DNA from 4 places in the Metabacillus sediminilitoris genome. Region 4 is predicted to be linked to each of the others. Evidence: a T-box and tRNA genes for the amino acid it is inferred to sense, from the RefSeq annotation. Region 4 holds a T-box; the other regions hold tRNA genes.
What was found. A T-box is a leader RNA that pairs with one kind of tRNA and senses whether it is charged. The one in region 4 lies ahead of tyrS (tyrosine--tRNA ligase), so its partner is inferred to be a tRNA-Tyr.
Positions count from the first base shown of each region.

Region 1: it has a tRNA-Tyr gene. The T-box ahead of tyrS (tyrosine--tRNA ligase) is inferred to sense a tRNA for this amino acid. The anticodon was not compared.
Region 2: it has a tRNA-Tyr gene. The T-box ahead of tyrS (tyrosine--tRNA ligase) is inferred to sense a tRNA for this amino acid. The anticodon was not compared.
Region 3: it has a tRNA-Tyr gene. The T-box ahead of tyrS (tyrosine--tRNA ligase) is inferred to sense a tRNA for this amino acid. The anticodon was not compared.

Region 1 is NZ_CP046266.1:307,874-311,055, forward strand. Features, by position in the region: rRNA gene rrf (5S ribosomal RNA) at 1-64, shown strand, start outside; tRNA gene GMB29_RS01620 (tRNA-Glu) at 109-183, shown strand; tRNA gene GMB29_RS01625 (tRNA-Val) at 203-278, shown strand; tRNA gene GMB29_RS01630 (tRNA-Lys) at 303-378, shown strand; tRNA gene GMB29_RS01635 (tRNA-Leu) at 391-476, shown strand; tRNA gene GMB29_RS01640 (tRNA-Gly) at 487-561, shown strand; tRNA gene GMB29_RS01645 (tRNA-Leu) at 567-652, shown strand; tRNA gene GMB29_RS01650 (tRNA-Arg) at 666-742, shown strand; tRNA gene GMB29_RS01655 (tRNA-Ala) at 753-825, shown strand; tRNA gene GMB29_RS01660 (tRNA-Met) at 846-919, shown strand; tRNA gene GMB29_RS01665 (tRNA-Ile) at 976-1,049, shown strand; tRNA gene GMB29_RS01670 (tRNA-Ser) at 1,056-1,148, shown strand; tRNA gene GMB29_RS01675 (tRNA-Met) at 1,169-1,245, shown strand; tRNA gene GMB29_RS01680 (tRNA-Asp) at 1,322-1,398, shown strand; tRNA gene GMB29_RS01685 (tRNA-Phe) at 1,558-1,630, shown strand; tRNA gene GMB29_RS01690 (tRNA-Tyr) at 1,671-1,754, shown strand; tRNA gene GMB29_RS01695 (tRNA-His) at 1,770-1,842, shown strand; tRNA gene GMB29_RS01700 (tRNA-Gly) at 1,855-1,928, shown strand; tRNA gene GMB29_RS01705 (tRNA-Ile) at 2,049-2,125, shown strand; tRNA gene GMB29_RS01710 (tRNA-Asn) at 2,137-2,211, shown strand; tRNA gene GMB29_RS01715 (tRNA-Arg) at 2,302-2,375, shown strand; gene adh (aldehyde dehydrogenase) at 2,705-3,182, shown strand, end outside.
Region 2 is NZ_CP046266.1:620,928-624,109, reverse strand. Features, by position in the region: tRNA gene GMB29_RS03320 (tRNA-Arg) at 54-127, opposite strand; tRNA gene GMB29_RS03315 (tRNA-Ser) at 139-229, opposite strand; tRNA gene GMB29_RS03310 (tRNA-Asn) at 233-307, opposite strand; tRNA gene GMB29_RS03305 (tRNA-Ile) at 319-395, opposite strand; tRNA gene GMB29_RS03300 (tRNA-Gly) at 526-599, opposite strand; tRNA gene GMB29_RS03295 (tRNA-Cys) at 612-685, opposite strand; tRNA gene GMB29_RS03290 (tRNA-Gln) at 695-769, opposite strand; tRNA gene GMB29_RS03285 (tRNA-His) at 1,049-1,124, opposite strand; tRNA gene GMB29_RS03280 (tRNA-Trp) at 1,136-1,209, opposite strand; tRNA gene GMB29_RS03275 (tRNA-Tyr) at 1,217-1,300, opposite strand; tRNA gene GMB29_RS03270 (tRNA-Phe) at 1,341-1,413, opposite strand; tRNA gene GMB29_RS03265 (tRNA-Asp) at 1,467-1,543, opposite strand; tRNA gene GMB29_RS03260 (tRNA-Met) at 1,620-1,696, opposite strand; tRNA gene GMB29_RS03255 (tRNA-Ser) at 1,717-1,809, opposite strand; tRNA gene GMB29_RS03250 (tRNA-Ala) at 1,818-1,890, opposite strand; tRNA gene GMB29_RS03245 (tRNA-Thr) at 1,927-2,002, opposite strand; tRNA gene GMB29_RS03240 (tRNA-Val) at 2,045-2,120, opposite strand; tRNA gene GMB29_RS03235 (tRNA-Glu) at 2,136-2,210, opposite strand; rRNA gene rrf (5S ribosomal RNA) at 2,254-2,369, opposite strand; rRNA gene GMB29_RS03225 (23S ribosomal RNA) at 2,447-3,182, opposite strand, start outside.
Region 3 is NZ_CP046266.1:567,980-571,161, forward strand. Features, by position in the region: rRNA gene rrf (5S ribosomal RNA) at 57-172, shown strand; tRNA gene GMB29_RS02865 (tRNA-Asn) at 191-265, shown strand; tRNA gene GMB29_RS02870 (tRNA-Ser) at 270-361, shown strand; tRNA gene GMB29_RS02875 (tRNA-Glu) at 379-453, shown strand; tRNA gene GMB29_RS02880 (tRNA-Val) at 470-545, shown strand; tRNA gene GMB29_RS02885 (tRNA-Met) at 571-647, shown strand; tRNA gene GMB29_RS02890 (tRNA-Asp) at 650-726, shown strand; tRNA gene GMB29_RS02895 (tRNA-Phe) at 886-958, shown strand; tRNA gene GMB29_RS02900 (tRNA-Thr) at 996-1,068, shown strand; tRNA gene GMB29_RS02905 (tRNA-Tyr) at 1,084-1,167, shown strand; tRNA gene GMB29_RS02910 (tRNA-Trp) at 1,173-1,246, shown strand; tRNA gene GMB29_RS02915 (tRNA-His) at 1,258-1,333, shown strand; tRNA gene GMB29_RS02920 (tRNA-Gln) at 1,352-1,426, shown strand; tRNA gene GMB29_RS02925 (tRNA-Gly) at 1,490-1,564, shown strand; tRNA gene GMB29_RS02930 (tRNA-Cys) at 1,575-1,648, shown strand; tRNA gene GMB29_RS02935 (tRNA-Leu) at 1,666-1,754, shown strand; tRNA gene GMB29_RS02940 (tRNA-Leu) at 1,774-1,855, shown strand; gene GMB29_RS27580 (hypothetical protein) at 2,150-2,281, shown strand; gene GMB29_RS02945 (phosphate-starvation-inducible PsiE family protein) at 2,422-2,589, opposite strand; gene GMB29_RS02950 (LacI family DNA-binding transcriptional regulator) at 2,734-3,182, opposite strand, start outside.
Region 4 is NZ_CP046266.1:1,866,396-1,869,577, forward strand. Features, by position in the region: gene GMB29_RS08990 (hypothetical protein) at 73-330, opposite strand; gene GMB29_RS08995 (MarR family transcriptional regulator) at 917-1,444, shown strand; T-box leader at 1,464-1,685, shown strand; gene tyrS (tyrosine--tRNA ligase) at 1,732-2,979, shown strand; gene GMB29_RS09005 (hypothetical protein) at 3,137-3,182, opposite strand, start outside.

The sequences.
Region 1 (3,182 bases), 1.6 Mb from region 4:
TTAAGCTCTTCAGCGCCGATGGTAGTTAGGGGTTTCCCCTTGTGAGAGTAGGACGTTGCCAGGTAAAGCCCCTTATTTGGGGCTATTATTTTGTAAAATTTTGTTGTTGGCCCGTTGGTCAAGCGGTTAAGACACCGCCCTTTCACGGCGGTAACACGGGTTCGAATCCCGTACGGGTCACCATTTCATTTATCTTTAATTTGGAGGATTAGCTCAGCTGGGAGAGCATCTGCCTTACAAGCAGAGGGTCGGCGGTTCGATCCCGTCATCCTCCACCATTGATTCAATATTCATTTTATATTGAGCCATTAGCTCAGTCGGTAGAGCATCTGACTTTTAATCAGAGGGTCGAAGGTTCGAGTCCTTCATGGCTCACCATTTACACACCTTGCGGGTGTGGCGGAATTGGCAGACGCGCTAGACTTAGGATCTAGTGTCTTTATGACGTGGGGGTTCAAGTCCCTTCACCCGCACCATTTAAATATTGCGGAAGTAGTTCAGTGGTAGAACACCACCTTGCCAAGGTGGGGGTCGCGGGTTCGAATCCCGTCTTCCGCTCCAGATATGCCGGGGTGGCGGAACTGGCAGACGCACAGGACTTAAAATCCTGCGGTAGGTGACTACCGTACCGGTTCGATTCCGGTCCTCGGCACTTCATATAATATGCGCCCGTAGCTCAATTGGATAGAGCGTTTGACTACGGATCAAAAGGTTAGGGGTTCGACTCCTCTCGGGCGCGCCAATTAAAACATGGGGCCTTAGCTCAGCTGGGAGAGCGCCTGCTTTGCACGCAGGAGGTCAGCGGTTCGATCCCGCTAGGCTCCACTTAACATCCTTTATATTATGGCGGTGTAGCTCAGCTGGCTAGAGCATTCGGTTCATACCCGAAAGGTCGTGGGTTCGACTCCCTCCGCCGCTATTAAAATTAAATAATTGTCCTAAATAGTATTATTGACAATTAAACTCATGAATATTGGACCCTTAGCTCAGTTGGTTAGAGCAGACGGCTCATAACCGTCCGGTCGTAGGTTCGAGTCCTACAGGGTCCATTTATTGGAGGAATACCCAAGTCCGGCTGAAGGGATCGGTCTTGAAAACCGACAGGGGTGTCAAAGCCCGCGGGGGTTCGAATCCCCCTTCCTCCTCCATATTTAATTCTCTTTATTGTCGCGGGGTGGAGCAGTCCGGTAGCTCGTCGGGCTCATAACCCGAAGGTCGCAGGTTCAAATCCTGTCCCCGCAACCAAATTTAGTTGACGATGCTACGTTGGTTATTCTTCTTAGCGAGGAAACATAGTAGTGCTGTTAAGTACAACCAAAATGGTCCGGTAGTTCAGTTGGTTAGAATGCCTGCCTGTCACGCAGGAGGTCGCGGGTTCGAGTCCCGTCCGGACCGCCATTATTTTACAAAAACACTTATCTCAAGTAAAAGGGTTTCGATAAGCGAAAAGGTCGAGGAAACGACTAAGCGAACACCGGAGCGTATGTAAATACGTGAGGATGTGAGTGCAGGAGTTGACGTAGAGATTTGAAGCTTAGCGGAAGCCGAAAACAATTTGGCTCAGTAGCTCAGTCGGTAGAGCAATGGACTGAAAATCCATGTGTCGGCGGTTCGATTCCGTCCTGAGCCACCTTTAAACTTATTCTTGTTTGTATTCATCTAAATCACATGGAGGGGTAGCGAAGTGGCTAAACGCGGCGGACTGTAAATCCGCTCCTTAGGGTTCGGCAGTTCGAATCTGCCCCCCTCCACCAATTAGAATATACGTGGCGATTGTGGCGAAGTGGTTAACGCATCGGATTGTGGTTCCGACATTCGTGGGTTCGATTCCCATCAGTCGCCCCTTTTATGTTTGCGGGTGTAGTTTAGTGGTAAAACCTCAGCCTTCCAAGCTGATGATGAGGGTTCGATTCCCTTCACCCGCTCCAAAATTTGAAATACATAGGCGACTGTTCTGCTTTGAGAGCTGGTCATGCAAATCCTTGTTTTGGATTTGTGGGAACAGTTTGAAGTGGCCGAAAAGCTAGTAGCCGAAGTTAGACAAAAATGGGCCTATAGCTCAGCTGGTTAGAGCGCACGCCTGATAAGCGTGAGGTCGATGGTTCGAGTCCATTTAGGCCCACCATTTTATTTTATTCCGCAGTAGCTCAGTGGTAGAGCTATCGGCTGTTAACCGATCGGTCGTAGGTTCGAGTCCTACCTGCGGAGCCATTTTTTATTTGGAGCTGCAAATGCTATAGAGGTAATAATACTAATTGTCAGTGACAATAGTGGTTCCAATGTCTATTTTATACATATCATGCGCCTTTAGCTCAGCAGGATAGAGCAACAGCCTTCTAAGCTGTCGGTCAGAGGTTCGAATCCTCTAAGGCGCGTAAAAAACTAATCCACTTATTGGATTAGTTTTTTTAATATATACTTTTACAATAACTCCTATCATAATACCTCATTTAAATCCACTTAATGCTACATTCATTTAGGCTGTGTTTCTTCTACTTACCAAGTGCGAAAACTAGCTAGCTTATATCCTCTTACCATTAATCTTCACGGTCTCATAGAAAAATATTGGTTTTGTCCTCCTATAGGTAATAAAATCCTTTTTTTAGAATAAAATATATCGGTAGTTTAAGTAACGCTTACATAAAAACTTCTTGAAGGCTATCAATCTTTTATTTGTTATCCATAAATAATAGGAGGGATTCTAATGATTTTTTCACAACCTGGCACGAGGGGATCTAAAGTTAGTTTTAAATCGCGATATGAAAATTATATTGGTGGAGAGTGGACAGCGCCAGTTAAAGGTGAATATTTTGAAAATGTTTCACCGGTAAATGGACATGCTTTTTGCGAAGTGCCTCGTTCTACTGCAGAAGATATCGAGCTTGCACTTGATGCAGCACATGCAGCAAAAAAAGCATGGGGAGAATCGTCTGCTGCTGTACGTGCAAATATATTAAATAAGATTGCTGATCGCATTGAAACAAATTTAGAAATGCTAGCTGTTGCTGAAACATGGGATAACGGTAAACCAATTAGAGAAACATTAAATGCAGATATTCCCTTAGCAATAGATCATTTTCGTTATTTTGCTGGAAGCATACGTTCTCAGGAAGGTAGTATCAGTGAAATAGATAAAGACACTGTTGCTTATCACTTTCATGAACCATTAGGTGTAGTGGGAC
Region 2 (3,182 bases), 1.2 Mb from region 4:
TTATAGCAATCGCTTTTAATATAGTAGGACAAAATTAAGATTTCTAGAGACTACGCGCCTTAGAGGATTCGAACCTCTGACCGACAGCTTAGAAGGCTGTTGCTCTATCCTGCTGAGCTAAAGGCGCATGAAATAATATGGCGGAGAAGGAGGGATTTGAACCCTCGCGCCGCTTACACGACCTACACCCTTAGCAGGGGCGCCTCTTCAGCCACTTGAGTACTTCCCCATATGGCTCCGCAGGTAGGACTCGAACCTACGACCGATCGGTTAACAGCCGATAGCTCTACCACTGAGCTACTGCGGAATAAAATAAAATGGTGGGCCTAAATGGACTCGAACCATCGACCTCACGCTTATCAGGCGTGCGCTCTAACCAGCTGAGCTATAGGCCCATTTTGTCTAGCTTCGGCTCCTAGCTTTTCGGCCGCTTCGATCTGTTCCCACAAATCCAAAACCAGGATTTGCATGACCAGCTCTCCATCGTCTCTCAAAGCTGAACAGTCGCCTACGCATTTCACATTTTGGAGCGGGTGAAGGGAATCGAACCCTCATCATCAGCTTGGAAGGCTGAGGTTTTACCACTAAACTACACCCGCATATCGAAATATTGGAGGCACCACCCGGATTTGAACCGGGGATAAAGGTTTTGCAGACCTCTGCCTTACCACTTGGCTATGATGCCTTATAAATATGGCTGGGCTAGCTGGATTCGAACCAACGAATGACGGAGTCAAAGTCCGTTGCCTTACCGCTTGGCTATAGCCCATTGATTAGCTTCATGCAAAACTTCCAGAATATGCTGCACGAAATATCGTCGACTACTAAGTATACTTTAAAGCAAGATAAAAACTACTCACTCAGTATCGCCTTTATTTAAAAAAACTATTCTAGCATGCAAAACCCGCAAGATAGTTATTCTTCTAGGAAATAGTCACTACCAAGTCAATTTTAAAACTTAATAAAATCTGTACAATTTCATCAAATTTTTCTTTCTAACAACTCTTATGTGTAGCGCTAATTGAAACCTATTCCCTCTAATAAAAAATGGGGCGACTGATGGGAATCGAACCCACGAATGTCGGAACCACAATCCGATGCGTTAACCACTTCGCCACAATCGCCATTATAAAATTGGCAGGGGCAGTAGGAATCGAACCCACATCAAAGGTTTTGGAGACCTCTATTCTACCGTTAAACTATGCCCCTATTAAAATGGTGGAGGGGGGCAGATTCGAACTGCCGAACCCTAAGGAGCGGATTTACAGTCCGCCGCGTTTAGCCACTTCGCTACCCCTCCATATGATTTAGAAGAATACAAATCAGATTATGTTTAAAGGTGGCTCGGGACGGAATCGAACCGCCGACACATGGATTTTCAGTCCATTGCTCTACCGACTGAGCTACCGAGCCACACACAATCTATTTCCATGTCATTAGTAGTTGTTACTCCTACTGGAATAAAATGGCGGTCCGGACGGGACTCGAACCCGCGACCTCCTGCGTGACAGGCAGGCATTCTAACCAACTGAACTACCGGACCATTTTGGTTCCACTTAACAGCACTACTATGTTTCCTCGCTAAGAAGAATAACCAACGTAGCATCGTCAACTAAAATTGGTTGCGGGGACAGGATTTGAACCTGCGACCTTCGGGTTATGAGCCCGACGAGCTACCGGACTGCTCCACCCCGCGACAATAAAGAGAATTAATTATGGAGGAGGAAGGGGGATTCGAACCCCCGCGGGCTTTGACACCCCTGTCGGTTTTCAAGACCGATCCCTTCAGCCGGACTTGGGTATTCCTCCATCATAAGTGGAGCCTAGCGGGATCGAACCGCTGACCTCCTGCGTGCAAAGCAGGCGCTCTCCCAGCTGAGCTAAGGCCCCATAAATTAGAATATCCAAATTCTCCATTAAGAAAAATGGTGCCGGCGAGAGGACTTGAACCCCCAACCTACTGATTACAAGTCAGTTGCTCTACCAATTGAGCTACACCGGCATAATTAAAATATTGTTGAATTAATTTATTTGTACTTAATAATGGTGGAGGATGACGGGATCGAACCGCCGACCCTCTGCTTGTAAGGCAGATGCTCTCCCAGCTGAGCTAATCCTCCAATGAAAGGTGTAAATGGTGACCCGTACGGGATTCGAACCCGTGTTACCGCCGTGAAAGGGCGGTGTCTTAACCGCTTGACCAACGGGCCAATTATAAATTGACAAAATAATAGCCCCAACTAAGGGGCTTTTGCCTGGCAACGTCCTACTCTCACAAGGGGAAACCCCTAACTACCATCGGCGCTGAAGAGCTTAACTTCCGTGTTCGGCATGGGAACGGGTGTGACCTCTTCGCCATCGTCACCAGACATTTAGTTTGAAGGTTGTTCCTTCAAAACTAGATAACGATTCACAATTCAATTCACTTTGTTTAACGCATATATATTAGGTTAAGTCCTCGATCGATTAGTATCAGTCAGCTCCACACGTCACCGCGCTTCCACCTCTGACCTATCAACCTGATCATCTTTCAGGGATCTTACTAGCTTGCGCTATGGGAAATCTCATCTTGAGGGGGGCTTCATGCTTAGATGCTTTCAGCACTTATCCCTTCCGCACATAGCTACCCAGCTATGCCTTTGGCAAGACAACTGGTACACCAGCGGTGCGTCCATCCCGGTCCTCTCGTACTAAGGACAGCTCCTCTCAAATTTCCTACGCCCACGACGGATAGGGACCGAACTGTCTCACGACGTTCTGAACCCAGCTCGCGTACCGCTTTAATGGGCGAACAGCCCAACCCTTGGGACCGACTACAGCCCCAGGATGCGATGAGCCGACATCGAGGTGCCAAACCTCCCCGTCGATGTGGACTCTTGGGGGAGATAAGCCTGTTATCCCCGGGGTAGCTTTTATCCGTTGAGCGATGGCCCTTCCATGCGGAACCACCGGATCACTAAGCCCGACTTTCGTCCCTGCTCGACTTGTAGGTCTCGCAGTCAAGCTCCCTTGTGCCTTTACACTCTACGAATGATTTCCAACCATTCTGAGGGAACCTTTGGGCGCCTCCGTTACATTTTAGGAGGCGACCGCCCCAGTCAAACTGCCCACCTGACACTGTCTCCCAGCCCGATAAGGGCTGCGGGTTAGAATTTCAATACAGCCAGGGTAGTATCCCACCG
Region 3 (3,182 bases), 1.3 Mb from region 4:
TAAAAAAACACTTGAAATATTCTTCTCAAATAGTATAATAATATTTGTCACAAATGTCTGGTGGCGATGGCGAAGAGGTCACACCCGTTCCCATGCCGAACACGGAAGTTAAGCTCTTCAGCGCCGATGGTAGTTAGGGGTTTCCCCTTGTGAGAGTAGGACGTCGCCAGGCTTTGAAATTTATAATTATTCCGCAGTAGCTCAGTGGTAGAGCTATCGGCTGTTAACCGATCGGTCGTAGGTTCGAGTCCTACCTGCGGAGCCATTTTGGAGAGCTGTCCGAGTGGCCGAAGGAGCACGATTGGAAATCGTGTAGGCGGTGAAAGCTGTCTCAAGGGTTCAAATCCCTTGCTCTCCGCCACTATTTATATATACATTGGCCCGTTGGTCAAGCGGTTAAGACACCGCCCTTTCACGGCGGTAACACGGGTTCGAATCCCGTACGGGTCACCATTTACACCTTTCATATGGAGGATTAGCTCAGCTGGGAGAGCATCTGCCTTACAAGCAGAGGGTCGGCGGTTCGATCCCGTCATCCTCCACCATAAAGTTTATATGTATTACTATTGTCGCGGGGTGGAGCAGTCCGGTAGCTCGTCGGGCTCATAACCCGAAGGTCGCAGGTTCAAATCCTGTCCCCGCAACCAATGGTCCGGTAGTTCAGTTGGTTAGAATGCCTGCCTGTCACGCAGGAGGTCGCGGGTTCGAGTCCCGTCCGGACCGCCATTATTTTAATAAAACACTTATCTCAAGTAAAAGGGTTTCGATAAGCGAAAAGGTCGAGGAAACGACTAAGCGAACACCGGAGCGTATGTAAATACGTGAGGATGTGAGTGTAGGAGTTGACGAAGAGATTTGAAGCTTAGCGGAAGCCGAAAACAATTTGGCTCAGTAGCTCAGTCGGTAGAGCAATGGACTGAAAATCCATGTGTCGGCGGTTCGATTCCGTCCTGAGCCACCTTTAGTGTATAACAGTCCTAAAGTCAAAAAAGCATGCCGGTGTAGCTCAATTGGTAGAGCAACTGACTTGTAATCAGTAGGTTGGGGGTTCAAGTCCTCTCGCCGGCACTGTTTCACATATATGGAGGGGTAGCGAAGTGGCTAAACGCGGCGGACTGTAAATCCGCTCCTTAGGGTTCGGCAGTTCGAATCTGCCCCCCTCCACCATTTATAGGGGCATAGTTTAACGGTAGAATAGAGGTCTCCAAAACCTTTGGTGTGGGTTCGATTCCTACTGCCCCTGCCAATTATATAGTGGCGATTGTGGCGAAGTGGTTAACGCATCGGATTGTGGTTCCGACATTCGTGGGTTCGATTCCCATCAGTCGCCCCATTTAAACAACTAATTCAATGGGCTATAGCCAAGTGGTAAGGCAACGGACTTTGACTCCGTCATTCGTTGGTTCGAATCCAGCTAGCCCAGCCATTTTTATTACACATTTTTGAAACTCTTGCATAGGCTAGAGTATACAAATTATATAAGCAAGTCGCGGAAGTAGTTCAGTGGTAGAACATCACCTTGCCAAGGTGGGGGTCGCGGGTTCGAATCCCGTCTTCCGCTCCAGTTTTATGAAGGCGGCATAGCCAAGTGGTAAGGCAGAGGTCTGCAAAACCTTTATCACCGGTTCAAATCCGGTTGCCGCCTCCATTTTTATTTACACCCTTGCCGGGGTGGCGGAACTGGCAGACGCACAGGACTTAAAATCCTGCGGTAGGTGACTACCGTACCGGTTCGATTCCGGTCCTCGGCACCATTTAAATGATTTTTGATTTGCCAGTGTGGCGGAATTGGCAGACGCGCACGACTCAAAATCGTGTTCCGTGAGGAGTGTCGGTTCGACCCCGACCACTGGTATCTAATAATTTCGAAAAACTTGTAAAGTCAATGCTTTGAGCAATCAGAGTATTGGCTTTTTTGTGTTTTATATTAATAAAGTGAGTTGCTAATCGTGTGGATAAAAAATTTTAGAAAGTATAATCAATTATGACTACCAATCAGGTTGGTCTCAAGGTTACTGAACAATCGGGCAAGCATTCCTGTAATGAATGAAAATGAGATTTGAGTATCAAAAAGACCTCTTGGTATGATTAAAATGTCCCAAAGCTGGCCAGCGAAAAGGACAAATCTATCATGACTAGGAGGCCTATCATGAATTATAACCAAAATAAGAAAATCGCTCAAATTACTCCTAAAACACTTATTATCAGAGTAGATATTGCAAAATTCAAACATGTAGCCAGAGCTCAGGATTTAATGAAATTGGGATTTTTTATACTGTAATACCCTAAACGTTGTAAATACGCGATTATCTATACTTAGGGGTAAAAAGAATCTTTAATCCATAAAAAATTTTACATTGAAGACATGTTAACAACGTATTCGTATTGATAACGAGCATAGCATCATCGAATTCTAACCAATTATTTATTATTGAGGGATTTCCTGGCAGGTGTATTGTTAATAATATAGTAGCTCAAAATTAAAATGAGGATAACGAAAGCATGTATTAATGTATTGAATGGGTCGTGGTGATCAACAATAATTAAGCGGAGCATTGCTGTATTGCCAATGTAGAGAAAGTATCGCATCGAATTAACACTAGGATTACTTAATGATGTTAGAAGAAGGCAACTAACCCAATAATAGGGAGTTGCCTTTTAAAAATGCTTTTGATATTTAATGAAATCTTAATATACATTATGACTCCCTTTTTTACAGCCAAAGTGATATTGCTATCTTTTAAAATTAGAGCTTTTTCTTTCAATTAATGTGGGAGCTAATTGTATATTAATCTTTTCTGATGAGACTTCGTTTTCAATTCGATTGAGAAGAATCTCAATGGTAGTTTTGACCATTTCTTCGATTGGTTGATGGATACTGGAAATCCCCATGATTTTAGCAAGATACGTATCATCGAAGCCAATCAAACTGATATCTTCAGGGATACGGATTCCCCTTTTTTGAGCAGCTTTCAAGAATTCAAGCGCCATGATATCGTTTGCAGCGAAGACACATGTGAAATCGAGGCGGTCAGCCTGATTAAAATATGCTTCTATGTCTTGTTGTATCAAAAAATTATTTGTCGAGGTCTGTTTAACATTGATTAAACTGTTTAACTCAAAACCGTTTTCATACAAGACACTTTTATAGCCCAAATACTTCTCATCAGGAACCGTCCCGA
Region 4 (3,182 bases):
TATACGGAAAATGAGCGGACAAGCCTGTACGATAGGAACAAAAGCCTGTCGTTTGGCTCATGCCACGAAATCTTAATATTCCTTTTCCTGCTGAGGGTTTTCTAATAGGGGATAGGCATGTTGCCATTTATCTTCTAATAAGTTCAGCTTCCTGCATAATTGATATAAATAATGTGCACCACGAAACTGATCATGATTTATTTTATTCAAATAAGAGATGGAATTTTGAGCAAATTGCCGTGCTTGCTCCAGATTATTTTGGTCTAATTCTTGGATAATTTCCTTAATGATATCCAATGAATAAACGGCTGTTCTTAAGGTGCGAATCATCATCACTTAACGGACATGTATGCGGTGATACCTGCGATACCCATTTTCCGGGTACGTGAAGGTGTTAGAAGGTCCATCTTTCCCCAATACCGACCTACTGGATCTGAAACCATCTCCTTTACTTATAAGACGAGCAATCAACTGGATTTCATCCAACAGTTGTCGAAAAATTACCATTATTAGTAAATCGGTTAGTTGACGCAGGTAACACAGTCATCGTTGTTGAGCATAATCCTGACCTCATTCGTGAATCAGATTGGATTATCGACCTGGGCCCTGAAGGCAGAATTGCAGGCGAGATGATCTTCGCAGAAGGAACATCAGCGGAAGTTGGGAGAGAAAAAGAATTTTATACTGGGGCTTTTATTAATTAAGGAAGTGGAGACTGTCCCAAACTGAAAAGGGGGCAGTCCTCATCGAGTTAAGATGTGAAACGAAAAGAGATAGTCAACATTAGTGTGTAGCTAGTACAACTAGGTTTATTTTTGTCTTTCAGGAATCTGGATGGATTTGTCTTACTAACGATGTTGCATTCTTTTATATTTTTTGATAATATCGTTTCATAGCTAACGATTATGAAAACTTAATGAGGTGGGTTAATATTCATTTATTTAATGAGGATGGGGAACTGCTTCCCGAAGAAATGGAGACAATCAATCAGTTAACGAAAATCCCGATTCACTCGCTAAATCTAGATGCGATTGCAGTTGTTACAAATGTCTATCGGGTCGCACAAGGGTTAAGAAACAAAATGGAACGGGAAGTCTTATCTGAATATGGGTTATCATGGACGGCATTTTCGATGCTATATGATTTGTGGATTTGGGAATCCATCGAGACGAAAAAATTAGCTGAGTCAGCAGGTGTATCAAAAGCCACAGTAAGTAATATAACGAAAACACTTGAACGAAAAGAGCTATGTTATAGAAAAAGTGACACTAGGGACAGAAGGATGACTTTCGTTGCGTTAACCGACAAGGGAAAGCAAGTGATGGAGAAGCTATATCCGCGATTCCATGTAGGCGAAATCGAGATTGTTTCTGGATTGTCAATAGATGAACAAAAGAGTATGACTAAATTACTAAGAAAAGTCATTCGAGAAAATCATTTCTAATTACCAACAATTACATATTGAAAAAGCAATGATGGGAAATCCAGTAGTCGTTATCTCCCTGTAAACAGAGAGTCGATGGTTGGTGAGAATCGGCACAAAGATAACACGAATTACATTCCTTGAGCTTTCTTTGTGAAACATAAAGCAGCAAAGAACGGACGAGCCGTTAATCGTTGAGTGGAAGGATGATTTCCTTCAATAAGGGTGGTACCGCGTGCAAAAGTTAAACCACGTCCCTTTTATTAGGGATGTGGTTTTTTTATTTTTATTTTTTAGGAGGAACAAAGATGAGTCATTTCATTGAACAATTAAACGAGGAACAACTTACAGAAGTAAGGCGGCAAATGCAAATTTACAGCCAAGGCGTAAAAGAGATTATTCCAACGGAAGAGTTAGAAAATAAAATTGCAAAATCCATTTTAGAAAATAAACCACTAAAAATTAAACTAGGCTTAGATCCTTCAGCACCAGATGTGCATCTTGGCCATACTGTGGTCCTTAACAAAATGAGGCAGTTTCAAGAAAATGGTCACATCATCCAACTCATTATAGGTGACTTTACCGGAAAAATTGGCGATCCAACAGGAAAATCTGTTGCTCGAAAACAATTAACAGATGAAGAGGTTAAGCATAATGCGAAAACATACTTCGAACAATTTGCAAAGGTTATCGATATGGAAAAAGTCGAACTGCATTATAACTCAAAATGGTTATCAACATTAAACTTTGAAGATGTCATTCAACTAGCAGGAAAAATCACCGTCGCAAGGCTATTAGAAAGAGATGACTTTGAAGAACGAATTGCTTTTGGAAAACCAATTTCTCTGCATGAATTCTTTTACCCTCTAATGCAAGGATATGATTCCGTCGTATTAGAATGTGATATAGAACTAGGTGGAACAGATCAACACTTCAACATTTTGATGGGAAGACATTTTCAAGAAAAGTTTGGGAAGGAAAAGCAAGTAGCCTTGTTAATGCCATTATTAGAGGGGCTTGATGGTGTTGAGAAGATGTCTAAATCAAAGAAAAACTACATTGGTATTGATGAAAGTCCACAAGAAATGTACGGAAAAGCGATGTCCATTCCAGATGAATTAATGAATAAGTACTTCGAATTAGTAACAGATTTTACTCCTGAACAAATTCAAACCATTAAAGATCAGATCGAAACAGGTGTATTGCACCCAAGAGATGCAAAAATGTTATTAGGTAAGACAATTGTTAGAATGTACCATGGATTAGAAGCGGCGGAAAGCGCAGAACAACATTTTATCTCAGTCTTTCAACATAGGTCATTACCTGATGAGATTCCAGTGATTGATTGGAATGGAAAGATGGAAACAACCATCATAGACCTGCTTGTTGATTTAAAACTATTAAACTCTAAAAGTGAAGCCCGTAGAATGATTGAGAATAGGGGAGTTAGGATAAATGGAAACAAGGTCGAAGATACGAACTTACAACTTTTGATGACCGATGGATTAATCGTACAAATTGGTAAACGAAAATTCGTTAAAATAAATATACAATAAGGTATGTGTTAAAGTTGTCTATTTTATGAATCTCTTATTTGAAGGGAAGAGAGGGTTCTTTTATTAAGGTATTAAGTAATAGAAGAATGTATCTTTATTAATTATGTAAAAATTGTGTAAGCGAGCTTGTTATTTTGATAAGGGTGAACAAGCTCGCTTATTTTTTAAATGGTTGTTTTCTAAAAGATGTAGTGATCAAATTA